Regions from separate parts of the Bradyrhizobium sp. AUGA SZCCT0169 genome, predicted to be linked through region 3. Evidence: predicted binding sites of a transcription regulator. Region 3 holds the regulator's gene; each other region holds the start of a gene.

Region 1 (10,098 bases), on a different contig from region 3:
GCATCGAGGAACACCACCTGGTCGCAGCCGTGCTCGATCGCCTCGGCCTGCGCCCGCAGGCTGGCGGCGTAATTGCCGCCGCATTTGACGGCGCCGGTGCCGCCGATCGCGGCGCGCGTGTAGTTCTCCGACACCCAGATCGACACCGGAGCAGGTCCGCCCTTGAAATAGGAGCCGACCGGCGAGGCGATGACGGCGAAGATGTATTCGGAAGAAGGCTTGACGCCGAGAAAGGTCTCGCTCGCGATCATGAAGGGCCGCAAATAGAGGCTGCCCTCGCCGCCGGGTATCCAGGCGCTGTCGATGCGGACGAGCTGCTCGACCGCTTCGATGAAGACGTCCTCAGGGATCGGCGCCATCGCCATGCGCTCGGCCGAATTCCTGAAGCGCCTCGCATTGGCGTCGGGGCGGAACAGGTTCACGCCGTTGTCGCGCTTGTAGGCCTTGAGGCCTTCGAAAATCTCCTGCGCGTAGTGCAGGACGGCGGCCGCCGGATCGAGCGGAAAATTGGCGCGGGATTCGACCCGCGCGTCATGCCAGCCCTTGGCCTGGTTGTAGCGGACGATCGCCATGTGGTCGGTGAAGACCCGGCCGAAGCCGGGGTCCACGAGCTTTGCCGCGCGGTCCTGCTCGGACGTCGGAGTAGGCGTTGGCCGGATTTCGAATTTCAAACTCATTGTCTTGCTTCCCGCCCTTGCTTCCTGCTGTCGAAACCGGTGCGTTTCCTGGTGCAGGCCTGTTTCGTCAAGCCTGCTTGCTTGATTGGTCCGAACTTCACCACCACCGGCCTTGCCGCTGGTTTCCATCGCTGGCAAGTCCCTTGAGGACACGCTTTTGCGGAATGCCGAAGTCCAGTATGTTTGTGCAAATGCCGCTCGACAATCGCACGGTAGTCCAATTCGCGGCCGTTGCCGCCATCGCTGGCTTACTCCGGCCGCCCCTTACGTTGCCAAGGCCGAAACGACTTAAAGTTTCGTCGTGGCTGGCAGTTTTGTAACATTGAACCCAAGATATGTCAACATGACTGACATAAATTTCTCAAGGCCTGCCGGTGACCCTGATTCGAGGGGGCCTGACGGCGTGTCGCCAACCCTGCGCGCGGGCGAATTGCGCTGGGATATCATCGAGCTCCTGTTCTTCGCCTATCGCGACTTCGTCGGCGATGCCGACCATGAGCTCGAGGCGTTCGGATTCGGTCGCGCCCATCACCGGGTGATGCATTTCGTCCACCGCTACCCCGGCCTCAAGGTCGCCGACCTCCTGGACGTATTGCGCATCACCAAGCAGTCGCTGGGCCGGGTGCTCAAGCAATTGCTGGACGAAGGCTATATCGTGCAGAAGACCGGCAATAACGACCGCAGGCAGCGCCTTCTTTACGCTACGGCGAAGGGCGAGGCCCTGGTGGGCAAGCTCGCCGGGCTGCAGACCGATCGCATCAACCGCGCCATGCAGGATATCGATCCTGCCGGCCAGGAAACGGTGCGGCAGTTCCTGCGCGCGATGATCGATCGCGACGACCCGGACAAGGTGCTGGAGACGATCTTCGGCAGCGGAAAGAAGCCAAGGGAGTGACTGTGGCCCAAGGAACCCCGAACGGAATTCCAAACGCAACTGCCAACCCGACCATCGCCGCAGCCTCCGTGCGGACGCCGCGGCAAATGGCCGACGACGCCCCGCATCTGCTGCTGGTCGATGACGACCGCCGTATCCGCGACTTGCTGTCGCGCTTCCTGTCCGGCGAGGGCTATCGCGTCACGACCGCGGCGAGCGCCACCGACGCCCGCGCCAAGCTGCTCGGCCTGCATTTCGATCTCCTGATCCTCGACATCATGATGCCCGGCGAAACCGGTTTCGATCTCGCCCGCTTCATCCGCACCTCCTCCTCGGTGCCGATCATCATGCTGACGGCGCGCCATGAGGCGGAAGCCCGCATCGAAGGGCTGCAGATCGGCGCCGACGATTATGTGGCCAAGCCGTTCGAGCCGCGCGAACTGGTCCTGCGGATCGGCAACATCCTCAAGCGCACCGCGACGCCACCGGTGGAGACGCTGGAGCAGATCGCGTTCGGGCCCTACGTCTATCATCTCGAACGCGGCGAGCTGCGCGAAGGCGAGGAGATCATCCACCTGACGGACCGCGAACGCGAGATGCTGCGCATCCTGAGCCTCTGCCCCGGCGAGACCGTGCCGCGCGCGGCGCTGACCGGCGGCGGCACCGTCAACGAGCGCGCCGTCGACGTGCAGATCAACCGGCTGCGCCGCAAGATCGAAAAAGATCCGGCCAATCCGTTGTTCCTGCAGGCGGTGCGCGGCATCGGCTATCGCCTGGTGGCGTCGCCGTGAGCCAAACGAACCAAGCGCGATGAGCACGCTCGACACCGGCCTCACGCTGATCCGCACCGCCGCCGGCCGGGTCTCCAAGGTCAATGGCTGGATGGGCAACGCCTTCAAGGGCTGGATGCCGACCGGCCTCTATGCCCGCGCGCTCTTGATCATGATCGTGCCGATGGTGGTGCTGCAGACCGTGGTCGCGTTCGTGTTCATGGAGCGGCACTGGAACACGGTGACGCGGCGCCTGTCGGCCGCGGTGGTGCAGGATATCGCCAGCCTGATCGACATCTACAAGTTCTTTCCGCAGGACAAGGACCGCGCGCAATTGCGCCTCGTCGGGCAGCGGCTGCAGCTGGTGGTCGATTTTCTCCCGGTCGGCGACATGCCGCCGCCAGGGCCGAAGCCGTTCTTCTCGCTGCTCGACCAGACCCTGTCGGCACAGATCGGCCGCCAGATCCGCCGCCCGTTCTGGATCGACACCGTCGGCAAATCCAACCTCGTCGAGATCCGCATTCAGCTCGACGACGCTGTCATGCGCATCTTCGCGCAAAGAAGTGCGGCCTACGCCTCCAATTCGGAGATCTTCATCTTCTGGATGCTGGGCACGTCCTCGATCCTGTTGATCGTCGCGGTGCTGTTCCTGCGCAACCAGATCAGGCCGATCCTGCGGCTCGCCGACGCCGCCGAAAGTTTCGGCAAGGGCCGCGAGGCGCCGAACTTCCGTCCCCGCGGCGCGCGGGAAGTGCGGCGCGCGGCGCAGGCGTTCCTGGAGATGAAGGCGCGCATCGAGCGCTCGATCGAGCAACGCACCGCGATGCTCGCCGGCGTCAGCCACGATCTGCGCACCATCCTGACCCGCTTCAAGCTCGAGCTCGCGCTGATCGGCGACATTCCCGAGGTCGACGGCATGCGCAAGGACGTCGACGAAATGTCCGCGATGCTCGAGGCCTATCTCGCCTTTGCCCGCGGCGACAGCGGCGAGGTCGCGCAGCCGACCGACATGTCGATGGCGCTGGAGGAATTGCGCAGCGATGCCGAGCGCCACGGCCATACCGCCACGGTGGCTTTCCACGGCCTGCCGGTGGTGACCGTAAAACCGGCCTCGTTCAAGCGCTGTCTTGCCAACCTCGTCTCCAACGCCGCGCGGCACGCCAATGCGATTTCGATCACCGGCCATCGCGACCACCGCTATCTGACGGTCACGATCGACGACGACGGACCGGGCATTCCGGCCAACATGCGCGAGGAAGTGTTCAAGCCGTTCCTGCGGCTCGACGACGCCCGCAACCAGGACGAAGGCGGCACCGGCCTTGGGCTGGCGATCGCCCGCGACATCGCCCGTTCGCATGGCGGCGACATCACGCTCGGCGACAGTCCGATGGGGGGATTAAGGGCGGCGGTCAGGGTGCCGGTGTAGGGCACTTCTCCCGCACCACTTCTTGGATCGCTATCTCGTCATGGCCGGGCATAGCCGTCTGAAGGACGGCGTCGCTTCCGCTCGCCTGTGCCCGGCCATCCACGTCTTGGCGGCAAAGGAAGTCGTGGATGCCCGGGACAGGCCCGGGCATGACGGCATTGGTTAGGCGGGGAGATTCAAGCGAATTACTTCGGAGCCTGCTTCGGCAACAAACCCTTCAGCTTTTCCATGTCCTTGAGGTTTATCTTCATGCCGCCCGGCATGATGATGTCGCCGGGCTTTTGATCGGCCTTGCAGGCCCCTAACCACTTCGCCTCGATCGTGGCCGTGGAATCACGCGGCACGCCGGCCGGAGCGCCGGTGCTGTTCGAAGTCGACTTCACGGTGTAGGCGGAGTTGAAGTCGCCGGTGATCTCGGCACGCGATTTGACCGACATGCCGCCGAAGCCGCAGACGGAATCGGTGACGTAGCCGGTCGCGGTCTTCTGGATATCGTTTTTCGAGCAGGCGTCCTTGGTCATCGGCGAGAACGAGGTGCTCATATCCTTGTCGGTGGTCGCGTCGGTGCACTGCTGCATCGTCATCTCGGGCACCGGCGAGCCGGTCTGCACCACCTTCATTTCCCCCAGGCCGGCCTTGCGCACCGGCAGCTCGACGGCGCTGGCATGGCTCGCAGGCCACACCGCGAGCAGGCCAAACGCCAAACAAACGGAATCAAGCTGTCGCGCCATGCTCGCGCTCCCCTTATTCGTGGTTCAGGCGCTCAGGTCCCGCTCAGTAGAGCGTGCGCAGCGGCCGGGCGTCGGTCCCATAGGGCACCCAGCGGCAGGCAAAGGAGACGTATCCGCCCTCATAGGGCTGCACCGCCAGGAATTTCACCACCTTGCCGTAACCGGCGCAGTGATCGACCGCGAGCTGGCGCGCATCCGCCTGTCTCGCCAGCGAATAGGCGATAATGCCGCCGGTATCATTGCCCTTGAACGGCGGCACCCAGTCGGCCTGCGCCGGCGCAGCCGCCAGCAACCCGCATATCGCAACCAGGCACGCGGCCCCAATTCTCTGCATCGCCGACTCCATTTCGCTGGGGCCACCATAGAGTGCGCCGGCGGCCATGAAAAGAATGGGTTACGGCCAAACCCCGACTTGCCTGCAAGGTGTTGCCGCGCTGCACTTGACCTCGTCCGGGCTTCACGGCACGGTCCTGACGGTTGGATGACCGGCGGAATTTCCATGCGCACCCTCTTCACATCGTTGAAAACCCTCGGCTTGGCCGCGGCACTCGCCGTCCTGGCATTCGGCCAGTCGGCGCAGGCCGCCAATCCGCTGGAATTGAATTTCTGGCTGTCCGGTCCCCGCTATGACGGACGCGTTGCGCCGTGCGAATCGGCGCTGCCGACCATCATTTCGCAGTTCCGGGAGAAGGAAAGCACCTTCTGGAATTCGCCCCTGACCATCACCGCCTATGGCCGGATCCACGAAACCACGTTCCGGCCCTGGCAATCCGACAACATTCCGCGCCGCTATTGCACCGGCGACGTGATGCTGAGCGACGGCAAGGTGCGCAACGTGCACTATTCGATCCTCGAGGATGGCGGCTTTGCCGGCTTCGGCCAGGGTGTCGAATGGTGCGTCACCGGGCTGGACCGCAACTGGGCCTATAACCCCGGCTGCAAGGCCGCACGGCCTTAAGCTTACCCTAAGTTTCCTGCCTGAGTTTTTCGATCGCGGTGGCCGGCGCCACCCGATTCGCACCTAGCGCCATTTTTGTTCTTGAAATGTTCCGGTTCCCTGCTAGGCTCGGGTGATCGAGTACCGTCATGCTTTTGCGAGTTAAGGGAGCGTTTGATGTTTCCATCGGTCATTGTTTCGCGGCTGCTGATTTCCCTGGCACTTGTTTTGGTCACCGCGGGCCACGCCGCCGCGCAGGACCGCCGGCAGAACGCCCCTGGCGAGTTCGATTTCTACGTGCTGGCCCTGTCATGGTCGCCCTCCTTCTGCGAGGCCGCCTCCGAACGCGGCAATAGCGGCCGTTCTGCGCAGATCCAGTGCGAGCGCCCGTTTTCCTTCGTGGTTCACGGCCTGTGGCCGCAATACGAGCGCGGTTTTCCCGAATATTGCCAGCGGCCGTCGCCCCGTCTCGACCGCAACGTCATGTCGTCGATGCTCGACCTGATGCCGGCGCCCGGGCTGATCTTCAACGAATGGGACAAGCACGGCACCTGTTCCGGCCTTGGCGCGCGGGCCTATTTCGAGAACATCCGCAAAGCCCGCGCCGCGGTAAAGATCCCCGAGGAATTCCTGCAATTGTCGGAATCGAAGACGATCGCCCCCGAGGCGCTCGAGGCAGCCTTCATCAAGGTCAATCCCGGCCTGAGCAGCTCGGCGATTTCGGTCGTCTGCAGCAGCCGGCGGCTCAGCGAAGTCAGGGTCTGCATGAGCAAGGACCTGCAATTCCGCTCCTGCGAGGAAATCGACCGCCGCGCCTGCCGCCGCGACGAGGTCGTGATGCCGCCGGTGCGCGGGAGTTAGAGGTCCCTCTACCGTCATTGCGAGCGCAGCGAAGCAATCCATGGTCCGGCAAGAGGAAGAATGGATTGCTTCGTCGCTTCGCTCCTCGCAATGACGGTTACTTTCCTCGCCGCGATGTCGTAACCCCTTATCATGAACTACCGACACGCCTTTCATGCCGGCGGCTTTGCCGATGTCATCAAGCACATCGTGCTGGTGCGGATGCTGACCTATCTGCAGGAAAAGCCCGCCGCCTTTCGCGTCATCGACACCCATGCCGGCGCCGGGCGCTACGATCTGTCCGGCGATGAGGCCAGCCGCAGCGGCGAATGGCTGACCGGCATCGCACGGGTGATGCAGGCACGGTTCTCGGAAAATGCGTTGCCGCTGGTGGCGCCCTATCTCGACATCGTCAGGGCCTTCAACGCGCAAGCCGAGCTGAAAGCCTATCCCGGATCGCCCTTGATCGCGCGTGCGCTGCTGCGGCCGCAGGACCGCCTCACCGCGTGCGAGATCGAGCCGAAAGCCCACAAGCAATTGATCGATGCGCTGCGCCGCGACACCCAGGCCCGGGTGGTCGATCTCGACGGCTGGACGGCGTTGCCGGCCTTCGTGCCGCCGAACGAGCGGCGCGGCCTGGTGCTGATCGACCCGTCGTTCGAGCAAAAGGACGAGTTCGACAAGCTCGCCGACGGCTTTGCGGAGGCCTATGCGAAATGGCCGACCGGCAGCTATCTGTTGTGGTATCCGGTCAAGAGCCGGCGCATCACCGACGGCCTGGCGCGACATGTCGCCGCCGTGGCTGAGACCGGCAAGCCGGCCGGGAAATGTCTGCGGCTCGAATTCAGCGTCGCACCGCAGCAAGCCGGCGGTCCCCTCACTTCAACCGGGCTTCTGATCGTCAACCCGCCGTGGACGCTGGCGGGCGAGCTGAAGACCATTTTACCCGAACTGGAAAAGCCGCTCGGCCAGGGCGGCGCCGGCCGGTTCAGGCTTGAGACGCCCAAACCTTGAAGGCTCGTCTTGAACGCAATCCTTGAAAGCAAGCCTTGAAAGCAAGCCTTTCGAGGTAAGCCTTCAAGGCAGGGCATTGGGCCGAAAAGTGCGATTGAGCCATAGTCAATTTGCGCGGAACCGTATTATGCTCGGCCGTTATGACTGGCTTTACGTTCCGCTTCCGCGAATGGTTGCGGCGGAGTGATCAAGGCCTAAAAAAAATCCAGACTGATCGGTGCGTGACCCGATCAGTTCAGGTGGCCAAGCTTCCGGCAGCGAATGTCCGGTCGGCCGATACGCGAATTGCGCGTAGCGGCACAGCAATGCGGGGGAGGAGTTTTCCCGATGGCCATGACTGGTACAGTCAAGTTCTTCAATGGAGAACGCGGCTACGGCTTCATCAAGCCAGATGACGGCGGCCGCGACGTGTTCGTTCACATCACTGCCGTTGAGCGGGCCGGATTGAAGGATTTGACTGAAGGACAGCGCATTACATTCGAGGTTGAACCGGACAAGAAGGGCAAGGGCCCCAAGGCGGTCAACCTGGTGATTTCATCGTAGGCTGACGCGCGAGCTGAAGCTTCTCGGTGAAAGCGGACTGAAGTTTTGCCTGCACCAAATCCCGCTGAGCGCGAGGCGCGGCTCAGAACGTGGACGCGTGCATGATGTGGCCGCCGAGCGCCGGTGCGTTGCGTTCGCTCTCGGGGAAGAACCGCGCCGCGATCCTGTCAGGGCCGACATCATCGACATGCCGGAAGCCGGCCGCGCTCATGCGGGCGCAAAGCGATGCGGTATCAAAATAGCTCTGAAGGCTTTCGCCAACCGCGGCCACCCGCTCGGCAAGCGCTTGATGCGCCGCGCGGCCGGCCGGTGCGACCGAGCTTGCGGGATTGACATAGTCGAACACCACTTCAGCGCCGCCTTCGAGCTGCGCGATATAGCCGAGCGTCGAGAACATTGCCGTCTCGGTCAGATAGGGCACCACGCCGAGCCAGCTGAAGAAGCTGCGTTTGGCGGCGACAAAGCCTGCGGCGTCCAGCGCTTCGGCCAATGTCTGCCGTTCGAAATCGATCCCGACATAAGTCAGCGTGTCCGGCACGGCGATTGTCGCAGCGGCCAGCATGTCGCGCTTGCGTGCTTGCGTGGCGGGAAAATCGACCTCGAAAATCCGCAGGCCACCCGCGAGCGGCGTCCGGTAGGCCAGCGTATCGAGCCCTGCGCCGAGCACCACGAGCTGCGTCGCACCATTTTTCACCGCTTCCGTCAGCGCTTCTTCCGAGATGCGCGAGCGCGCGGCGATGAACCAGCGCAGCCGTGGCCCGGACGTGTGGGCCCGGGCATGGTCGAGCGAGACCTGGATATCGTCGCCGAGAATGCGTAACGCCAGCGGATCCCGAAGGATCGATGCGTTATCCAGCACCTGATGCGCCGCGCGCAAGCGGGCGGCGCCCAACGCGGTCAGACTTGGCTGCCCCGGCTGCATCGACGAGTTTTAGGCGTGCCGCCGCGCACTGTCCACGAGACAAAAAAATCCCGGCGGCTTGGCGCCGCCGGGAGGCTGCAACAGACGGTTTCTTTGCGTTTTCTTGATCTCAGAACCGATAGTTCACGCCGGCGCGGATCAGCCCGAAGCTGTAGCCGTTTGATGCTCCGGTGATGACAAAATTGGTGTTGGCGAGGTCGACATAGAGATATTCGACCTTGGCGCTCCAGTTCGGCGCAAAGCCCATTTCAGCGCCGACGCCCGCGGTCCAGCCCGCCGTGGTGTGGGATTCCGACAGGCCGAACGTGGTGGCGCGCAGTTCGCCGAAGGCGAGACCGCCAGTGCCGTAGAACATCACGTTGTTGAAGGCGTAGCCGACCCGGCCACGCAGCGTGCCGAACCAGGGGTTGGAGAACTTCCACGGCGCGAAAGTGTCCGCCGCGCCGCTCGCGTTGATATCGCCCTCGAGGCCGAACACCCACGGTCCGTTCTGAAAGTTGTAGCCGGCCTGCACGCCGCCTGCGAAGCCCGACGGCTTGGTCGGATTGTTGGCGACCGAACCCCAGGCATAGCCGAGATTGCCGCCGAGATAGGGACCGGCCCAGCTATAGGCGTTGAGCGGCTGATTGACCGTATAGGGCGCGCGCGATCCGTAATTCACATCGGCCGCCTGCGCCGACATCGTCCAGGCTGCGGCGACTACCGCCAGCGCTCGCAAAACAAAGCTGCCCATCACTCAACTCCACTACGCAACAGCCGCACCCTTCCGGCCGAGGCCGGCTTGGTTACGGAATTCCACTTTTTTCCTGTAAGATTTATCGAGAGTTTTAAGTTAAAGGGTTGTTAAGCCCTCTTACCGCCCGATCATCAGTCTTAAGAATGTGTTACCCGGCATGGCCTCGGTCCCGCCGGCACGCTGGCGATGCCGGCCAGCAGCGCTTAATTTAGGCCCATGGATCACGATTCTACCGACCATCCGAAAGCTCCGGGCAAGCCGCGGCGGGGTTCCCAGCCGGATTTGCTTTCAAAGGACCCTGCAAAGGACCCCGCGCAGGAGCTTGGCTCCGCCGATCTCGATCCGGCGACGTCCGCGGCCGAGGAGGAGGATGAGGCCCGCCTGCCGGAACCCGCGGAGGAGACCGCCGAGGACGCCATGGAGACCGTGGCCGAGGGCCCGCTCGCGGTCGGCCACGCCGCGATCGAAAATGCCGTGCGCCTGGCGCCGACCTCGCCCGGTGTCTACCGCATGCTCAACACCGGCCACGACGTGCTCTACGTCGGCAAGGCGAAGAACGTCCGCAAGCGGCTTGCCTCCTACGCCCGCGTCAACGCGCCGCTGCCGGCGCGGATCCTGCGCATGATTG
Region 2 (10,098 bases), on a different contig from region 3:
CCGTATTGGTGGCGGTCGGCGTTACGGCGTCGCCCTGCAGCGACGGCGCCTGATCCAGGATCGTGATGCCCTCGATCACGTTTCCGGGGCCGGCGGCATCGTCGTTTTCGATCGTTCCGGTCGCCGTCGTTTGCGCGCCGAGCGAGGTCGAAACGGTCGCGTCGCTGTTGACGACCGTCTGAAGTGCCAGGTTGAAGTTCTCAGTCGGCTCGAACGTCGTGTCGCCATTGACCTGGACGGTTACGACCGTCGAGTTCTGGCCGGCGGCAATGCTGCCGTTGAAGGCGAACGGCGGAGGCGTTGCGCCATTGAAATCGGCGGCATCAGCCGCCGCCGAAGTCAATTGGCCGCTGAAGCTGACGTCACCAATGGTGCCGCCGGTGCGCTCCACCGTGAAGCTGAAGGCGGTCGTTCCGGCATTGCCTTCGACCTGCGAGACCGAAACAGAACCTGAGGCGAAGCCGACAATCTGCGGCGGTATGCCTGACTGGATGGTGAAGGTCACACCCGCGAGCGGAGACTGCGCATCGGTGAGGAACGGCGCATCGGGAGTGGTGCCGTCGCCATCCTGGTCGCCGCTACCGCTTTGCGCGACAAAATTGGTCGTCGTATTGAACGCGACAAGGGCGTCCGCGCGCGATGCGAACGAGCTGCCACCGAAAGCCGGGTTGTAGGCGGCAACATCGGCGCCGTCGGTCCGGGGCAGCACCAAAGCCGTGGAGCCCGCGACGAGCCCGGTGCCTGCGAGCAAGCCGCTGACATTGGCGTCGGTGAAGCCGCCATTGTTGTTGGTGACCGCAGCCAGGAAGGTGGTCGGGGCGGTGTCAGAGGTTCCGACGAAGGCGTAGATCGACTCTTCCGAGTTACCGAGCGCAAAACCTGCGCCAGTGACTGTACCGATATTGGCGGTGCGGCCGGCCACGGAGGTGTTGAGGAGTTCGACAATCGTGCCGGCAGCCAGATCGCCTCCGCCATTGGTCCAGGTCAGACCGCCCTCGCCGGTGTTGAAAGCGCCACCAGATCCGATTTCCAGGCCGTTCCATTCCTTGTCGCTGAAGCGGACAACCGTTCCCGCAGCAATCGGGTCGATGACAATGAACGCTAATCCGTCAGTTCCGTCCGCGTTGAAACCGACGAAAGCGATCGAACCGGGACCAAGAGCCATCGATAATCTCCATGATAAAAAAAGGCAAAAGCAGGCCGCAGCGGCACGAGGGGCTCGCGCAGCGTTGAAGGTGGGGAATCGCGTGTTGTCGCGCGGGGCGCGTCAGCGGCCGGAATATAAACCGGCGTTAATTACAACGCGGTGACGGTTTATTAACCATTGTCCATCGTCCACCGGAAGCGCCCCGCGACGCGGCAGGCATCGTGTCGCGAGCTAACCGCTTGCAAAATCCCCGTTTTAGTTCTCAGGCGACACACCCCGTTGAGTCTGTGACGGCGCGTGCACTGCGTAGGCTTTGGGCGCGCGCTGGACGCGTGACGGTCACAGGTCCTTTTCAGCGAGTTTTCGAAACGCGTCGGGAACGGAAGAAGAGACACCTGGCGCCACCGATCCGTAGCCGATCGCATCCCATCCGAAGCGATCGCGGATTTTATCGACGGCTTGGTCGGCCGCCGAACGCGCCATGCCTTTTTTGCTGCCGGGGCGGCGTGCTTCATCGCCAAGTCCGAGCGGGAGTTCGAGCTCCACATCCCGCTGCTCTCCAAGATGCGACACGGACATCGCCAGGAGAGAAATGGTTTTCTCGTGAGGATGATCGGCGAGGACAGCGCGCACCAGCTCCCCGGCGACCTCGGCCAGAATCAGGGTCGCGGAGACGGGAGCGTCGAGCGTGACCGAGCGCGTGACTGACTTCAGATTGGCGAAGCGAACGCGGACCGTCACGGTTCGCCCGGGCCTCGACTTGGCGCGGAGCCGGCTGCCGATTCGGTCAGCAAGGTGAAGCAGCGTGGGTCGAACAACCCGCTCTTCGGCGGGCTTCCTGCCGAGCGCCGATTGCGCTCCTGCCGATCGAGCGCGGCGGTGCGTCTTGATTTCCCGAGGGTCACGATTCCACGCCAGCGCCGAAAGCTTCGTCCCTGCCGCGGAACCAAGCACCCGCTTGAGCGAGCCTCCCGGTGTCGTTGCCAGTTGCCCGATCGTGAGCACGCCGATTTCGGCCAGCCGTGCCCGCGTCGCCGGACCGACGCCCCACATCAGCTCAACCGGCAGGTGGTGAAGAAATCCGAGCTCCGTGTCGGGATCGACAACGACGAGCCCGTCGGGTTTGGCCACTTGCGAAGCAATTTTCGCCAGATGCTTGGTGCGCGCGACACCGACCGAGATCGGAAGGCCAAGCTCGGCGCGCACGCGTTGGCGGATGGCCATCGCGATTTCGGCAGGCGGACCGAACAGATGGGTGCAGCCCGCGACATCGGCAAAGGCCTCGTCAATGGAGATCCGTTCGACGAGGGGCGTGAAATCGCCAATCACCTTGATGGCGGCATCGCCCAGCCGCTGGTATTCCCCGAAATGTCCGCCGACAAAAATGAGCTGCGGACAGAGTTCGCACGCTTGCCGTCCCGGCATGCCGCCGCGGACCCCGAAGGCCTTGGCTTCGTAAGACGCGGCAAGCACAACCCCGCCACCGACGGCAATGGGTTTGCCGCGCAGCGAAGGATCAAGCAGCTGCTCTACCGAGGCATAGAACGCATCCAGGTCCGCATGGAGGATGGTGGCTGTCGTTGCCATCCGACCGTTCGCCCATGACGTTTCGACGATGTTCCCGATAAAAGAACATAATGAGAACATCGATGCCTTGTGTCAAGCGACTGGAGACGATCGCACGGACATGGATCGGCATTCAGCCGTGATACGCGTACAGCTCGATTGGGTCGTTGAAGCCGCGCACCGGATGTTCGCCGACGCGTTCGAGATCGAAATCGCTCTCGACGAAGTCTGCGAACGCGCGGGACAGCAGCACCGTTTTCCCCAATTGCTTGGTGAGGGCTTCGAGGCGCGACGCCATGTTGACCGCCGGACCGATAACCGTGAAGTCGAGCCGGCTGCGCGACCCGATATTGCCGTACATGACGTCGCCGACGTGAACGCCGATGCCGTAGTTCAGCGGCGCACGGCCGGTTTCGCTGTTCTTTTCGTTCAGCGCCGTCATGGCCTGACGGGCCTCAGTCACGGCATGCAGCAGATTTGCGCAGGCCGAAGGCTGGCTGAGCGGAAAAATGGCGAGCAGACCGTCGCCGATGAATTTCAGTATTTCGCCGCCATGCCGCGCGATCGGCTCCGACATCGCGTCGAAATAGCCGTTCAGGAGATCAATGACGTCATCGCGCGGCCAGTTGTCGGAGATCCGGGTGAAATCACGTAAGTCGCAGATCATGATGGCGGCGCGAACCGTCGTCCCGGTTCCGCGCCTGGTGGCGCCCGCCAGAATCAGTTCGCCGGCGTGCGATCCGACATAGGTTTCCAGCAGCGTACGCGCCAGCCGGTTCTTGACCCGGATTTCACTAACCAGGGCCAGCACCGGCAACAGTTTCAACAGGCCTGCGATATGCGCAGCGTCGAAACCGCCTGGTCGGTCGGTTGCGAAGGTCACGATGTGCCGCTTGCCGAGCGTATGATACAGCGGCCACGCCACATAGTCGCTCAAGCCTTTCGCCCGCATCTCGTCATAGACGGCGTGCTTGCGGCCGAGCGCAGGATCACGCTCGAGATTCTCGCGCACCTCGGTGACACCGTCATGGATTTCGTTGGCGGGACTGCCGATATATTCGGAACGCTCCTGGACATCGTAATCAACCCGCGCAATCTCGGCCTCGCGCATCCCGTCTTCCCACATGATCCGGGCGCCAAGCCATTGCGGATGGTGGATCAGGATATGAAGCGACGCCCGCTTGACGGGAATGTCCGCTTGCTGAAGCCGGATGCACATTTCGGCGAAAATATTGTCGATGAAGCGCTGATCGCGCGTGCCGTTGGTCAGCCAGTGCACGACGTCACCGCCGGATTGCGCTGTGACGGGATCGATATTCGACGGCGCGTCCATACTTACTCCTGAGCGGTAACGTGGATCGATGGTGCGGGATATGTGTTCCCGCTCGACAACGTCAATGGAGGCCGCCGCAATTTGCCTGCGCGATCGGGAACGCCGGTTTAATCACCCATACTTAGTCACACACGATCGCGGAGATCCGCGTCCGGCGCCAGATCGGCCGCCTGCCGCAGCGCCTCGATCAGGCTGCGCTCATCCGCGATACCCTTGCCCGCAATGTCGAAAGCCGTGCCGTGATCGACCGAGGTCCGGATCACGGGCAAGCCGACCGTGATGTTAACGCCCGCTTCCAGTCCAAGTACCTTGATGGGGCCGTGACCCTGATCGTGGTACATGGCAACAACCATGTCGTAGTCGCCGCGGCCGGCCAGGAAGAACAGTGTGTCCGCCGGCAGCGGGCCGCGCACATCCCAGCCACGGCGCTGGCAGGCATCAATCGCGGGCGCGATCTTCGCCGCTTCCTCGCCACGACCGAACAACCCGTTTTCGCCGGCATGCGGATTGATCGCACAAACACCAATTCTTGGATTAGCGATACCGGCGCGTACCAGTACGCCGTGTCCGCGCGAGATCACGCGTTCGACGAGGCCGGGCTCGATCTTCTCGATCGCGTCGAGAAGACCGATATGCGTGGTGACGTGGATGACGCGGAGCTTCGATGACACCAGCATCATCGAGACTTCGGGCGTTCCGGTGAGATGCGCCAGCAATTCGGTGTGGCCCGGAAACTTGTGGCCGGCTGCGTGAAGAGCTTCTTTCGATAGCGGCGCGGTGCAGATCGCCTGCGCGTCGCCTGCCTGCACCACCTCGACGGCCTTTTCGATGCAGCGATAGGCGACCTCGCCTGCTGCTGCCGACACCTGGCCGAACGGCAAATCGTCCGGCACCAATTTCAGGTCCAGGCATTGCACGGCGCTTGCGGCAAAGTCCGCCTGCTTGGCATCGCCGAGTGCATCGACCGCAACCGACGCGCCGACAAGCCGGCCTGCCTTGCGCAGCCGGTTGGCGTCGCCGATCACGAGCGGATTGCAGATCGCCCGCGTCGCCTCCTGGGCCAGCGCCTTCATGATCACTTCGGGGCCGATGCCGGCGGGATCGCCCATCGTGATCGCAATCGTCGGGCGGCTCATGCAAAACTTCCTCTGGTTCGAACGGCGTGAAGGCGCTCGTTGATGCGTACAAGACTATCCGCGTCGCCGAATGCGCCCGCCTTGGTGACGACAGGAACGGACAGCGAGCCCAGCGTGAGGCCGAGCGACACGCCGGGCTCAATCTCGTCGGCAAGACGGATAGCGTTGACACCAAGGCCCGACAAGAGCGCTGCCGCGGTTTCGCCGCCCGTTACCGCAATCGCACCGATCACGGGCGCGGCGACTTGCAGCGCTGTCGCGAGATTGTGGGCCAGAAGCGGCCCTGCCGACATGTTTGGAGAATCGTTCAGCGATATCTCGACGAGAGCATCGCCACCATTAGCAAGACGCGCCATCACTCCGGAAGCAAGTTCCGCGCGATCGACATCATTTCCAGCCAGGGCTTTCGGCTCGACCGGAAAATATGCGGCCGTTCCCGTCTCTCTCAAGCGGCGCGCCGCGATACGGGAGGCACCGGCGAGCGAACCGACGACAGTGAGCGTTCCGAACTTGCCGGCGGGAATACGCAGCGCTTCGCTGTCGCCACGACCCTCCAGATTCGCCAGCGCATGCGCAAGACCCGCGCTGCCGATGAAGACGCTCGCGGGCGATGCATGCAGCCCCGCCTCCGCGATCAGGGCCAGATCGTTCTCGGTCTCGGCGTCACAGATGGCAACCACGGTGGCCGACCGATCCGCCATCGTTGCGAACCTGGCTCGCAGATCGCCCCCACGCACAGCGGCAAGCGTGACCTTCTCGCCGCAAATCCCGGCGGTAGCGAGAACGTCGTCGAGATCGGCATTCGGATAGGTGTGATCGCGCCGCCAGAGCTCGGTTTCTTCCAAGGCCGCGCCGTGAACGAGGACTCGGCCATCGACGGTGGTACGGCCGGTCGCCGGAAAGGCTGGTGCCAGCACGGCAAATATCCGCTCGGCCCCTGACTTCAGATGGGCAAGCGTCGCGGCCAGTTCCGCCGCGGGCTGTCCCCGCAACGTTGAATCGATTTTCTTGAACAGCGCGCGTTCGGACATCGGCAAGCGTGCCAGCACGCCGAGATGGCGCGCCGCAGCGGCCTCGGACGAAAGACCGCGGCTTGCGACGTCATGGGCCCAAACAGCTGCTTGGCGATGCGACGGCTTTGTGGCGTCGCCCCACGTCACGACCGCCTCACGCCCCATCCTGCCGAAGGCAATGGCGCAGTCGGCGGCTCCGGTCAGATCGTCTGCAAGGATCAGCCAGTGACGGGCCATCCTTGCGCGGTCGGTGATATGCTTCGTCACTCCCAGACCCTACCCTATTTGCCGTCTGCTGCCGTGCGCAGAGGCTGGATCCTTTCATCAAACAAGGTAATTTAATACCGCAAGCTTGACCCACTATTGACTTCTGAGCCAGTCAACTTTAGTAAGTGATTACTCACTTGATTGGCTTGGATGTGTCTTATGGCGTCAAAGTGGCCCTGTCTCCGGCGATGCGGCCGGATGCGTACAAGGGAGTCCGGTCCAGGCGGGAGCCGCGGCGGTCCAGCAATCGCGGGCGCCTGACGGAGCGAATCGTCGCCGCATCCTGATGGCCCCAATGGCGAAGCGGCCCGCGATGCCCGCGGGTTGCCCCTGAGCGCTCCCTTCCAATCCGGAAATGTCATGAACTGCATCGGTCTTCGGACATCCGTAGCCTTGGCCATGGTTTCAGCGCTCAGCCTTATCACCGCCGGATGTTCGTCGCTGCCGAGGACGCCGCACAGCGTTGCGGAGGCATCCTCCGCGCGCGTGCTCGATCTGACGGATCTGCGCCGCTACGCCGACGAGCCCGCCGCCACATTCCGGCAATATCCCGCACCAGCCGTGCTGCGCGGACCGCGCACCTATCTTGCGTTATCCGGTGGCGGGGCCGACGGCGCCTATGGCGCCGGTGTGCTGATCGGCTGGACCGACACCGGCAGGCGTCCCGCGTTCTCGATCGTGTCTGGTGTCAGCACCGGCGCGCTCATCGCCCCATTCGCGTTCCTCGGTCCCGGCTATGACGCGACCTTGCGTGAGCTCTACACCAGCGGCATCGCCGAGAGCCTTCTCGACGCACCGAACCCGTTCAATGCCATCTTCGGGGCGGGCCTGTTCGGCAACGCCCGGCTGCGCGAACTGGTGGCCAAATATATCGATGCCGATTTCGTCGCGGCGGTCGCAGCCGAACATGCCAAGGGCCGGCGGCTGCTCGTCGTCACGACCAATCTCGATTCGCAGCGCACCGCGATCTGGGACATGGGGCGCATCGCCTCGCTCCCCACGCCCGCGGCGCTGAACCTGTTCCGGGACGTCGTCGCCGCATCGGCCAGCCTGCCCGTGGTGTTTCCGCCGATGCTGGTCACCGCGGAAGCCAACGGCAAGCGTTTCGAGGAGATGCATGTCGACGGCGGCGTGACCGCGCCTGTCCTGACGCTGCCGGAGGCCTACCTGCTGCACGATGCCAAGCCGGGCAAGCTGGACAATCTGCAGCTCTACATCCTGATCAACAACAAGGTAGAGCGTGAATTCAAGCTGGTTCGCAATGCGACCGTCGAAATCGCCGCGCGGTCGTCGTCGACGATGACAAAAATCCAGACCCGCTCGATTCTGTACAGCACCTATATCTTCGCCCGCCGCAACAAGTTCGGATTCAACCTGACTTACATCGAGGGCGATCAGCCGGCTTCGCCGACCTCCGGCTTCGACACCGCCTATATGCGCGCGCTGTTCCAGTACGGTTACGACAGGGCGCGCGGCAACCGTCTCTGGTCGGTCTCCCCGCCGCCCGACGAATTGGAACCTGCGCCGATGTCCGGCGTATCAATCAGGCGGCAACTCGCCAGCGGCAATTGATGTCAGCCCCGACTTTTACCCCCTGCACGTGCGAACAACGAAAGCAGCCGATGTCAAACAAGCAACGATTTGCGGTCATCCTTCTCTCCCTCCTCGCGCTTGTTCCGCCATATGCGATACCCCCGTTATCGGCCACGCAGGCCGCTCAGGAGGAAGGCGCGGAGGGCGAGCGCATTCACCAGGAGGCGGTGAACCGCGAGCTCGAGGCATTCCGTGCGGCACAGCTATCGCTGCGCCAGGCGATGGGAATCGCTGAAAAGCGGCACGCCGGTTCGAGAACCGCGGATATCAGCTTCGATGGCGCCTCGGGCTCCCCGGTTTATCGTGTCAAGACGGTCCAGGATAACCGTCTCTGGGAACATGCGATCGATGCAAAAACCGGCGACACGATCGGCGCGGAAACAGTGTCGCATTTGAAGGACCTCAATCCGGACGACCGGAACAACGTCATGGCATTGCGGACCATCCGGCAAGAGCTGTCGGACGCCGTCATCATCGCGGAACAGGTAGCGTCGGGACGAGCCATTGGCGGAAGCCTGATGGACGACAATGGCAAACTCAATTTCGTCATCGTCGTGGTGAGCGGCGGCAGCGATCTGAAGCAGGTCGTTCTCGAACCTCCGCAAGCAAAAGGCCGGGGATCGAACGCCCGCCATGGATCGCGATGATTCAATCACACCACGGCGAACACCATTCGATCCCGTCGCTGCGTGAAGGTCGTGCAGAAAAAATCTGCTGACATCTTCGTTGCTTGCAGCCCCACCTCCAGGATCGAAAGACATGCCTGCACGCCTCACACGTGAGCATCGCCATGCGCGAGTTCGCCCTGGCGGCCACCAGTCCTCAATGCAGCGATGACGATCCAGCCGTAAAAAGCCACCATGACCGCCGATATGATCCAGCCGGAAACCGGACCCACGCCGGCATTCCTGACCCAATCGTGGAAGGTGAGAGCCGGTGGGACCTCGCCGCTGAAGGAGGGAAAGGTCACTTTGAGCGCCCATGCGCCGAGCAGGATCAGGAATATCCAGATGTAGTTGCGTCGCAACCTTCGCGACACGGCCTCTGCCATCGACATCGCGAATGTCGGCGCGAGGAGATCGGCAGCCATGATGCGCTGCCAGTCCTCCTCCGCTTTCACGCCGGGATCAAACAGTTTGGCGTAGTAATTGCGCTCCAGCCGGCGCACGCGAGACCGATAGACGTCGAAGAAGCGATAGCGCCGCGACTCAATCATCAGCAGGAAGAATGCCAACACCATCGCAAACATCAGCACGCGGTGGTGCGCATTCGACGTCGAAAGCGAGACCGAGAGCATCGCGGCGACCAGCGTAATGGCCCAATTGGTGGTCCGGTCGATGCGATCTCGCCATCCGGCCATGCGGGCAATCTCGGCCCGATGGAAATGAGCGAATGCAGTTATGAACTCGCTGGGAGATGAAGGAAAATAGATGCGGCCGATTTCGCGTCTTTCCGGTTCCTGCATTTTCATCTCCCTGTTTCGAATTCATCACGGCGATCGGCCGGCAACAACGGCCCATCAGCGTGTCAGGCACCGATGCATCATCGATAAGCTCGCGATCGAGATCGGCCGCATCGTACGCTTCGCTTAAGGGACGTGCAGGCCAAAATCCCGGACTTCGGTTTCGAGCCGCTGGGTGACACGACCGAACCCTTCGCGGCGTTTGTGAAAGCCCAAGCGCAGCGCTGGACAGCGGCCGTCAAGGAAGTAACACCGGGTGGAGGATTCGATGACGGCTTCATCATTGATGATGACCGCATCTTGGTGAAGGGCGCCGGTCCCGAGGACCGCATCAATGCAACGTTGATTCGCCATACGCTCGGAGAACGTCGCGCGAGTGCCCGGGCTCAATGGGCTCCTGACGACCTTCTCCTGCACCATCGCGCGCGTGATGAAGACCGTCTCGTGCGCCCCGAAAATGCTGCGTGCATTTTGCGTGCAAAACCGGGATTTTTGGTCAATAAGAGGCCGCGAGAGGGTCGCGCAAGCCGTTGATTAAATGGTCGGAGTGGCAGGATTCGAACCTGCGACCCCTGCGTCCC
Region 3 (10,098 bases):
GGTCCAGCGATTCTCGCCCAATGACGCCTGGCATCGTCACGAGCGGGGCGAGATCAGCGATGCCGAATTCTTCGCAGGCCTGCGCGTCTCGTTGGGCATCGGAATAACGGACGCCGAGTTCCTGGAAGGCTGGAACGCGATCTTCGCCGGCGAAATGCCCGATATATCAGCATCGCTGGCGCGCGCCGGACAACGGCTGCCGCTTTATGCCTTCTCCAACACCAATAACGCGCATGTCGTGCATTTCAGCCAGGCCTATGCCGGCGTGCTCGGCCATTTCCGCGAAATCTACCTGTCATCGACGATCGGGCTTCGAAAGCCCGATGCGGCGGCCTATGATCATGTCGTCAAGGCGATCGGTGTTCCCGCCTCCCGCATCGTGTTCTTCGACGATTCCGCAGCAAATATCGACGGCGCGCAGGCGCGCGGCCTGGCCGCGGTGCATGTGACAGGGCCGGATGACGTCGCAAAGGCGCTTGCCGCGCTGGGAATTTGAGAGGGTGTTGCCGTGGCCCTGATGCCGGTCGTTGATGCACTGACCGCGATCCTTGCGGGCGCCGATCCCCTGGCGGAAGAAATGGCCGCACTCGACACCGCCTGGCATCGCGTCCTCGCGCGCGACCTTGCCGCAAAGCGCACGCAGCCGCCGCGGGCGATGTCGGCGATGGACGGCTATGCGGTGCGATCGGCCGATGCCGCCGACCTCTCCGCGCGGCTGAAGGTGATCGGCGAAGTCGCGGCGGGCCGCCCGTTCGAACGCCAGGTGGGCCCAGGAGAAGCGGTCAGGATTTTTACCGGCGGGGTGATCCCCGATGGCGCCGACGCCGTCATCATCCAGGAAGACACGGCCGCCAGCGGCGACCACATCACGATCACGGAAGTTGCAAGACCGGGACGGCATATCCGCGCCGCCGGCGCCGATTTCCGCGAGGGCGACGTGCTGCTCACCAGGGGAAGCCGCCTCACCGAACGCGATCTGTCGCTCGCCGCCGGCATGAACTATCCGGAACTCGCCGTGATCAGCCGCCCCAAGGTGGCGGTGCTCGCCACCGGCGACGAGCTGGTGATGCCGGGCTCGATCCCGGGCCCCGGCCAGATCGTCTACTCCAACGGCTACGCGCTGCGCGCGCTGGCGCGGGCCGAGGGCGCCGAAACCATTGATTTCGGCATCGCCGCCGACACGGTCGAGGCGACCACTGACGGCATCCGCCGCGCCCGCGCCTCGGGCGCCGACATCCTGATCACGATGGGCGGCGCCTCGGTCGGCGACCACGACCTCGTCAAGCGCTCGCTGGAGGCCGAGGGCGTCGCGATGGCGTTCTGGCGCATCGCGATGCGGCCGGGCAAGCCGATGATGCACGGGCGCCTCGGGGCGATGCGGGTGATCGGCCTGCCCGGCAATCCGGTCTCGTCCTATGTCTGCGGTTTCCTGTTTCTGGTGCCGCTGATTCGCGCGCTGTCGGGCCGAAAAACCATCCATCACGCGCGTGAGACCGCCCTGCTCGGCCGCGATCTTCCCGCCAACGACCAGCGCGAAGACTATCTTCGCGCACGGCTTGAGCAGCGCGAAGACGGTGCGTTGATCGCGGTGCCGGTGAGCCACCAGGATTCGTCGCTGCTTGGGAATCTCGCTGCGGCACGGGCGCTTTTGATACGTCCGCCGTTTGCGCCGGCGGTGCCTGAAGGCACGCCATGCGAGTTCCTGCGCCTGCCGGAATGACGCGTCCGGGCGGCCTGTTCGAGTGAACTCGGCGCGCGTTCACCTGAAATTAAGTGGTTGCGGAACATGTATCGAACATATAGTGTCCGTTCATGATTTGTTTCGAGAGCTAGTGTCTACAAATGGGAGTTTTGGACTTCCGAATTTGAGACCGCGGCCTCTGCAAGCTGAACGACCACGAATTACGACGCGCCAACCGGGGGATTGCTCGAGATGCTTACGCGCAAACAGTATGAACTTCTGCGTTTCATCAACGAACGGCTCAAGGAAGCCGGCGTGCCGCCCTCCTTCGACGAAATGAAGGATGCGCTCGACCTCCGCTCCAAATCCGGCATCCACCGCCTCATCACCGCCCTGGAAGAGCGCGGCTTCATCCGCCGCCTGCCCAACCGTGCCCGCGCCATCGAAGTCATCAAGCTGCCCGAGCTTGCGGGCGCCGGTAACGGCAACGGCCGCCGCGGCTTCACCCCGAGCGTCATCGAAGGCACGCTCGGCAAGGTCCGCGCCGCCAGCGCGCCCGCCGAGGACGATGGCAACCGTCCGGTCGCCGTTCCCGTCATGGGCCGGATCGCCGCCGGCACGCCGATCGAGGCGCTGCAGACCCGCAGCCACACCATCAGCGTACCGCCGGACATGCTCGGCTCCGGCGAACATTACGCGCTCGAAGTCCGCGGCGATTCCATGGTGGACGCCGGCATTCTCGACGGCGACATGGCGCTGATCCAGCGCAACGAGACCGCCGACACCGGCGATATCGTGGTGGCGCTGATCGACGAGGAGGAAGCCACCCTGAAACGCTTCCGCCGCCGCGGCGCCTCGATCGCGCTGGAGCCCGCCAACACCTCTTATGAAGTGCGCATCCTGCCGCCGAACCGGGTCCGGATTCAGGGCAAGCTGATCGGGCTGTACCGGAAGTACTGAGCGCGGCCCGCGCCAGATGCAAGCCGCGTTCGGCACCGCAAAAAAGCCCCGGCCATCGACCGGGGCTTTTCGTTGCCTGGACGTTGGGACAGCCTTAACCGTCGCGGTGCGCTTGCATACGTCCCACAATTGCCCAGAACGCAGCAAAAACTGGCGGCGTGAGCGCGCTGTTTGGTTTGAGGCGTGCTCGAAAGCGTGCGAACGGGGGGACGCGACGTGGTCAGCAATATGATCACCAAGATCACCTGGCAGCGGGCGGGCCTAGTGACCGAGCCGGGCCGCTACATGCTCCGGTTCGGCTGGCTGACAGTGACGGCGGAAGATCTCGCGATCTGGCAGCAATTTCCGGAGGCTGCGTTCACGCTGGTCGCGCTGCCCGGGATTGCCGACGACGGACGGGAGCAATTCCATCTCGGCGCCTTCGAACTGCCGCTGCCGCCGATGCCTGAAAATCCGCAGCCGCCGTAGCGCGTTTGTGATCGGTTGCGCCGGCCTTTCCGTCGCACAAATGTCCAGAACAGGAATAGACTTTGCTCAAGTCCACTCTGATAGAGGCCAGCGCCTCGAGGGAGGCACGGGTCTTTATCTCTTACGAGGGAGCGATCCGATGTGTGACTATAGTTTGCACGCGATGGCAACGCGTCCTGCTGAGGTCGGCGAGACATTGATATCGACCACCTTCCGCGGCACCTCGACCCGCGGCTTTGCCAGCGAACGCGACCCCGCAGTCGCGGTCTGCATGCTGCCCGGGACCGAACTGGCCTTCGCGCAAGACGTCAAATACGACAACCGCTGGATCTGGACGCGGACGATCGGTTTTCGCGTCGGCAAGTTCAACACCATTGATCCGCATATCAAGGAACGTCACCACGACGCAATCGAATTTCCCGACGGGAGCCATGTGCTGGTGACGCAGCTTTGCGAGGGTCAGCGCGTCACCGTGCTGCAATTGCCGGTGGTGCATCCGATTCCCGAGCGCGCGGCAACGAAGGCGGACACTACGACGACGACACCGCTTTCCACCGGTTGAATTCCGCGCCGCCGGTCGCGCCGCGCCGGGGAACGTGAATCCTTATTCCTCGGCCTGCAGGTCCGCTTCCGACGGGGTCGCATCGACCGCACGCGGCGCCGCACGGCGTGGCGCGAGGATGGTTGTCTCCGCGTCACCTTCGCCCGCGATCGCCGGCGACCATGGGCGATCGACGCCCCTGGGCTTGACGGCATCGATGGTAAATCCGCCGACGCTTCGCCGCAGCACCATGGCGCCCTGCCGCCGCAGACGCTCCGCATCGATCACCGAGGCCCCGCACGCCGCAGGCGCCTGCCTTGCGGTTACCACCAGCGCCGCACGCTCACAATCATCCGCCAGCGCTTCCGGCCGCAGCGCCAATGCCACGAACCCGCCACCGGCGCTTTGCGTCACGCAGCCGCTCTCGTCGCATGAGACGCCCTCAGTGAGCGAGGCATCGGCAGGCTTTCGCGCGTCGGCATCCGCCGCCAGCCATTCCCTAACGAGGAAGCCATCTCGCGAGGCTCCGGTCGAAGTCACCTTGGCCGCCCGCATCAAATGCAGTTTGCCGTCCTGGCCGCGGACACCGACATTGCGCCCGTCGGCGGAAATCAGGATGTCCGGCTGCGGCACCCTCGCCGCCCACACCGCCGCCACCAGCACCACGGCCACGCCGGTATAGCGCAGCGGCGTTCGTAACAGGCCGAGCAGGATGATGCCGATACTCGCCGCAATCAGCGGGCCGATGCCGAACGCCGGCACACGGCCGACCGCGCCCGGCAAGGCCGCGACCCATTGCGTGACCACGATCATCCAGTCGATGCCGACGCCCATCACCCACCAGCAGATGCCGTCGAAGCCGAACGGCATGAAGACCAGCCCGAACAATCCCGCCGGCATCACCAGCGCCGAGACCACCGGCATCGCCGCCAGATTGGCGAGCACGCCGTAGGGCGTCACCCGGTGGAAATGAAACGCCGCATAAGGCGTGGTGGCGAGGCCCGCCACCAGCGAGGCCAGCAGCAGCATCGTGATCTCGCGGCCGCCCCACAGCGCCACCTGCGCGGTCGCGGAATGATCCGGCTGCGCGAACAGGCGCGGCATGCCGAGCTGCACCAGCGCCACCAGCCCCAGCGTCGCCGCAAACGACATCTGGAAGCTCGGATGCACCAGCGCCTCGGGTGCAATGGTCAGGACAATGAGCGCCGCCACCGCGAGCGTTCGAAACGTGATGGCGCGGCGGTCGACCATGACGGCGATCAGCACCACAGCCGTCATGAAGAACGAACGCTGGGTCGCGACTTCAGCCCCCGACAGCAGCAGATAAAACGCGGATGCTGCGAGTGCCGCCACCGCCGACCATTTCTTGATCGCAAAGCCAACCGTGAGCGTCGGGAACAGCGCCAGCAGCGCCCGTACCGCAAAGAATACGACGCCCGCGACGACAGCCATGTGATAGCCCGATATCGATAGCACATGGCCAAGTCCGGAGATGAACATCGCCTCATTGACGGGCTCGGAGATCGCGTCGCGCCGGCCGGTCAATAGCGCGGTCGCGATCGCGCGCTTGTCGCCTTCCAGCACGGTCCGGATCCGCGCGTCGATCGCATCCCGCATGCCTTGCATGAACGCCGAATAGCGCAGCTTCCACCCGCCGCCATCAGGCGCTTCCGCGGCCTTGATCGCACCCATCACAAAGCCGGAGGCGCCGATGCCGGAGAAGAACATGTCGCGGCCGAAATCGTAGCTGCCGGGCCGGAGCGGCGACATCGGCGGCAACAGCCGCGCCTTCAATTCGACAAAGCTGCCGACGTCAGGCGCGGTGCCCTTCTTGACCGACAGCCGCACGCGTTCGATTTTTGTCGCGTCGCGCGCGCTCTCCATGGTCACGACGCGCAGCACAAAACGGTCGGTGCGTTCGCGGATGTCGCGGGTCTCGACATATCCCGTCAGCGACACCGAAAACATCGGCCGCGCCAGCACGCCATGCGCAATCCGCGCCGTCTTCCAGGTCGCGATCGCAAAGCCGGCGGCGACAGCCGCGATCATGACCGCGATCGGAAACATCTTGTGCCGCCGCAGCAGGAACGCCGCCGCACACAGCGTGATGGCGGTAACCGCCACGACCGTCAGCACCGGCTCATGGTCGGCGGCAAAATAGAGGGCGATGCCGGTACCGAACGCGACGGGCACCCAGGGCAGCAAACGCCCCGCCCCCGCCTCCGCGCGCGCCCATTGCCGCAAGGTCTCGATCAGCGGCGCCCACAGCGCAAGACGCCGGGGCGCAAGGCCGCCGACCGGCGCCGCCCCACGCGGCGGCCACGTGCCGGCGTAGCCTCGCCTTTGGCCCGGCGTGTTGCCCTGCTCCGACATCAAGCTACCCACACGATACGCTCGCGGGGACAAAGCTACCGGAAGGTGTGAGGTGCCGGCTAGCAGAACGGAAGTGGAATATCGGGGAAAGGCGCCGCGCCGCTCATTATGCCGTGATGTCGCAGAACGAGGTGATCGGGCCTTTTGCAAGGGCGTCGCCGGTGCCTCGCCGCGCCCCGTGCCGGCACTTCCCCTTGACATGCCGGCGCTCCGCCGCCCGAATGGCGGGTAGCGCAAAAAGCGCGCGCCGCGGTGCAATGCCCGGCGCATCAAAAACAAAATGGGGAGGGTTTGCGAATGCTTCGCCAAATAATCCGCGATGCCAAGAGTCTGACCAGAAATGTTGCCCTTGCTTGGCTTGCAGCCGCAAGCCTGCTCGGCGCCGGCAACGCGCAAGCGGCTTTCCCGGAGCGACCCATCACGCTGATCGTGCCGTGGGCCGCCGGCGGCGGCACCGACGCGGTCGCGCGCCAGATCGCCAACATCATGGAGCGCGATCTCAAGCAGCCGGTGAACGTCGTGAACCGCACCGGCGGATCGGGCGTGGTCGGCCACCAGGCGATCGCGACTGCAGCGCCCGACGGTTACACGTTCGGCCTCATCACGCTGGAGATCACCCTGATGCACTGGGCGGGGCTTACCGATCTTACGTTCGAGAAGTTCACGCCGCTCGGGCTGGTCAACCAGGACTTCGCCGCGATCCACGTCAAGGCGGACTCGCCCTACAAGAACGTCAAGGAGCTGTTCGCGCATATCAAGGCGAACCCGAACAAGGTGGCGGCTTCGGGCACCGGGCAAGGCGGAAGCTGGCATGTCGCGCTCGCCGGCCTGATGCAGGCCGACGGCGTTTCGCCGACCTCGATCCGCTGGGTGCCGTCCACGGGCGCTGCGACCGCGCTGACGGATCTGGCCGCCGGCGGCGTCGACTTCGTCGCGTGCTCGATGCCGGAAGCCGAGGCACTGATCAAGGCGGGGCGTATCCGCAGCCTCGCCTTCTTCTCGCCCAAGCGCGCGCCGAACTTCCCTGACGTGCCGACCACCGAGGAGGCGACCGGTCACAAGGTTCACAAGGGCGTGTGGCGCGGCTTTGCGGCGCCCAAGGGCCTGCCGCCGGAGATCGCCAAGACGTATGAGGCCGCGATCAAGAAGGCCTGGGACAGCGACGAGTTCAAGGATTTCATGACCCGGCGCGGCTTCGACATGATCTATCTGGATGCGGCAAGGTATGGCGAGTTCATGAAGGCCGACGACGAGAGCAACGGCAAGGCGCTGAAGTCGCTGGGGCTGGCGAAGTGAGGCGCGCCGCAAGCTTCGTCGTCGCCTGACGGCAACCCGACGACCGCGAAGGCTTAGTGGTCCGGCCGGTTAATGTCCGGAGCATCTCCTGCCGCCATGTCCAAGCGGAATCTCAAAAGAGATCAGTAAGGCGCGCGCTCCTGCAACCGTGACCCGCACGGCCCCAAGCTGCACTATTTCCACGACCTGTAGGCGTCCAGCGCGTGAACGACAAGGATGCCGACGCTGAGAATTATCAGAAGTGCTGCAATGGCCTCGAACATTGGCGATCTCTCAGGGTTGCTCAAGTAAGCAACTCGCCCCGCTGCACAGTCAAAATGATTCGCCTTGTCGCCGCAGATCGCGGTGCGGCTGGTGACTTTGAGCAACGGTTGATCTGGTTTTCACCTGAATCTGCAAGCTTGATTGCCCATTTTTTGCCTATTTTTCGACGGAAACAGCGATCCTAGCCCTTAACCTAGCGGCCAACGCAGGCGGTGGCTGAAATGACGGACCGATCGCACGAAATCGCGCCGGACGACGACCTCCGTATTCTTGTCCGCGTGGTCTCGATTTGTACTCTGGGACTCTGGTCATTTGCAGCCGGTTTGCTGATAGGCACTTTTCTGTTTTCGTGATCAATGCCCGCTGCTGCGCCATGGCCTCTCGGCCATCAACTTGGTCGCGGGTGAGTCAACACTGCCTTCTGACATTCAGCGCCGTTCAACCCTGACTTCGGCGAGGTGCTTGATGCGACGGGCGATCATCGGACTCTTGCGCAAGATTTTAGCCACCCGGCTCTTCACTTCAAGCGCGCAACGATATCGGCGCCCTATGATCCCTACCTTGAGCCGCGCGTCGTCCGTGCTGGTTGGCACGGCAGCGTTCGCACTCCTGGCCCCGCACGCCGCTGTTTCCCAAGGCCGCATTGAAATAGTAAATTTCCAAAGCGTTACCTTCCCCGGCAGCCTGTTTACGCCTCCTTTTATGGCCGCCCCGCAGGAGGGGTCGCCGGCAATGATCTTTGGTATTCTGAGGCTTCCGGAGACTACGGACCGGGTTCCTGCCGTCGTCATAACGCATGGTTGTTCGGGCATCACGGGAGCGGAGACGTACTGGGCGGAAAGTCTCATTCAACTCGGCGTCGCTACGTTCGTCGTCAATAGTTTTGTCGGGAGGAGTATTCCGCGTGTCTGCTCAGGTCCTCACACAATAAGCACGGCCAGTGTGCTCACCGATGTCTATCGCGCAAGGGATCTTCTGGCAGAGCATCCGCGCATCGACCCTTCACGAATTGCGGTGTTGGGATTTTCCTTCGGTGGCCGCAACGCGCTCTGGGCAGCCTCCCCGCGGTTCCAGCAACGCTACGGTCCCGGGCTGTCACCCTTTGCAGCCCATCTCGCGTTTTACCCCACAGGCTGTCATATCAAGCTCATCGATGAAGATCGCGTGGCTGATGTCCCGATACGGATCTTTCATGGCGCAGCCGACGACGCGACGATCATCGGCCGCTGCAGGGAGTACGTCGCACGGCTCCGCAATGCCGGCCGTGACGTCGCCCTGTTCGAATACGTCGGCGCCAAGCACTGGTTTGACAACGCCGATCTCGCCAACCGTCAAACGGCGACCGGCTTCCTGAACTACAGCAAGTGTACGTTTCTCGAGCAAGACGACAAGATCATCGACGTGGTCACCGGCGGCCCGGCAGGAACGGGATCGCCATGCGTGGTGTCGGAGGGGTCGTTTGGTTACAATCCCGCGGCGCGCGAGCAAGCGACAGCGGATGTGCAGAATTTTCTGCGATCGTTGTTCAAGCTTTGACCGCCGCACAGGCAGGGGTCATGGCCTCAACTGACCGGTCGGGACACATGGCGTCGTTACGCTACGATGCGGAATTTGGTCCGCTATCATAGACAGGGCAGCAGCAGCCCCCGCCTCCGCGCGCACCCATGTGCGCAGAGTCTCGATGAACGGCGGCCAGTTCGAAAGACGCGACGGGAGCAATCCGCCGGCCGGCGCCGCCCCCTGCGGCGGCCAGGTCCCGGCGTAGCCTCTCCTGCCGCCTGGAAGCGGCTATCCGCGGGCGAGTGGAACAGATGCGAAATGCGGACGAAAGAATGTCCGCCCGTCGTCCAGCCGATTGAGCCGAAAGTCTCAGAAGGTGCCGGTGTGATTGGGGATTTGACTGCTGTCGCGCCTCCGATCCCGGACAGTGGGGACGGAGGCATTGGAAGCTCGCGGCATGAAGGCCGCTGGAGCTTTTCTCAGGTGGTTCAACGCTCCTCTGAGACCAGGCGTTGCGGCCGCTACTTGCAATGTTGGCCTGTCGCGTCGCGCACCCGCACATGGCAATTCAAATCCCGGCCCACGTCGCCGAGCCAATTCCTCTCCTCCCGACCGCAAGTAGATAACGGTCGGGCCAAAGGCTCGGCAACCACCCTTCTCAGCTGGCTGGATGATGCCAGCGATCGTGCCACCAGGTGCTGAAATCGCGATCGGTCGCTAGTTCCCAGGCTGCAAGCAAAATCACCAATATGCCTGAGACCACACTGCTTGCCGTGGCCGATACCGACTCGTAGCCGACCGTCCAAGGTACCGCCACCAGAGCCAAACCGATGAGGATCTCTCCCCATTCCTCCAGATAGGAGGGAATGACGAATCCCTCTACGGCAAACAGAATGACGCACAAGCCAAGGGCGATAGTTAGCACGACTTCTGCCCCAGCCATGCCCAGGGCGAACGGCGACACGACCAGCCAGACACCCACCACCAGGCTGGCAACGTCCTGCCAGTGTTGAAT

Evidence for each region. Region 3 encodes LexA, which represses DNA repair genes until DNA is damaged. Its sites were predicted from a motif close to TGTTCNNNNTGTGTTCNG; they were not measured.
Region 1: a site for LexA is predicted at 5,513-5,530, ahead of JQ609_RS29270 (ribonuclease T2 family protein). Genes of this name have one in related genera too.
Region 2: a site for LexA is predicted at 2,776-2,793, ahead of dinB (DNA polymerase IV). Genes of this name have one in related genera too.

Annotation. Positions count from the first base shown of each region.
Region 1 is NZ_JAFCMC010000038.1:29,652-39,749, reverse strand. Features, by position in the region: gene JQ609_RS29305 (branched-chain amino acid aminotransferase) at 1-677, opposite strand, end outside; gene JQ609_RS29300 (MarR family winged helix-turn-helix transcriptional regulator) at 1,021-1,572, shown strand; gene JQ609_RS29295 (response regulator) at 1,659-2,342, shown strand; gene JQ609_RS29290 (ATP-binding protein) at 2,362-3,747, shown strand; gene JQ609_RS29285 (DUF3617 family protein) at 3,933-4,478, opposite strand; gene JQ609_RS29280 (hypothetical protein) at 4,522-4,812, opposite strand; gene JQ609_RS29275 (hypothetical protein) at 4,978-5,436, shown strand; gene JQ609_RS29270 (ribonuclease T2 family protein) at 5,593-6,276, shown strand; gene JQ609_RS29265 (23S rRNA (adenine(2030)-N(6))-methyltransferase RlmJ) at 6,409-7,269, shown strand; gene JQ609_RS29260 (cold-shock protein) at 7,597-7,812, shown strand; gene JQ609_RS29255 (class I SAM-dependent methyltransferase) at 7,895-8,734, opposite strand; gene JQ609_RS29250 (outer membrane protein) at 8,844-9,467, opposite strand; gene uvrC (excinuclease ABC subunit UvrC) at 9,687-10,098, shown strand, end outside.
Region 2 is NZ_JAFCMC010000011.1:154,575-164,672, reverse strand. Features, by position in the region: gene JQ609_RS15735 (choice-of-anchor I family protein) at 1-1,165, opposite strand, end outside; gene dinB (DNA polymerase IV) at 1,487-2,734, opposite strand; gene JQ609_RS15725 (adenylate/guanylate cyclase domain-containing protein) at 2,847-4,046, opposite strand; gene pdxA (4-hydroxythreonine-4-phosphate dehydrogenase PdxA) at 4,172-5,182, opposite strand; gene JQ609_RS15715 (four-carbon acid sugar kinase family protein) at 5,179-6,462, opposite strand; gene JQ609_RS15710 (patatin-like phospholipase family protein) at 6,862-8,034, shown strand; gene JQ609_RS15705 (PepSY domain-containing protein) at 8,034-8,702, shown strand; gene JQ609_RS15700 (DUF2270 domain-containing protein) at 8,828-9,520, opposite strand; gene JQ609_RS15695 (hypothetical protein) at 9,653-10,051, shown strand; tRNA gene JQ609_RS15690 (tRNA-Pro) at 10,057-10,098, opposite strand, start outside.
Region 3 is NZ_JAFCMC010000005.1:225,948-236,045, reverse strand. Features, by position in the region: gene JQ609_RS08575 (HAD family phosphatase) at 1-496, shown strand, start outside; gene glp (gephyrin-like molybdotransferase Glp) at 509-1,720, shown strand; gene lexA (transcriptional repressor LexA) at 1,934-2,641, shown strand; gene JQ609_RS08560 (hypothetical protein) at 2,870-3,109, shown strand; gene JQ609_RS08555 (hypothetical protein) at 3,249-3,671, shown strand; gene JQ609_RS08550 (ComEC/Rec2 family competence protein) at 3,714-6,023, opposite strand; gene JQ609_RS08545 (tripartite tricarboxylate transporter substrate binding protein) at 6,321-7,319, shown strand; gene JQ609_RS08540 (hypothetical protein) at 7,523-7,768, shown strand; gene JQ609_RS08535 (dienelactone hydrolase family protein) at 8,049-9,119, shown strand; gene JQ609_RS08530 (SPW repeat protein) at 9,742-10,098, opposite strand, start outside.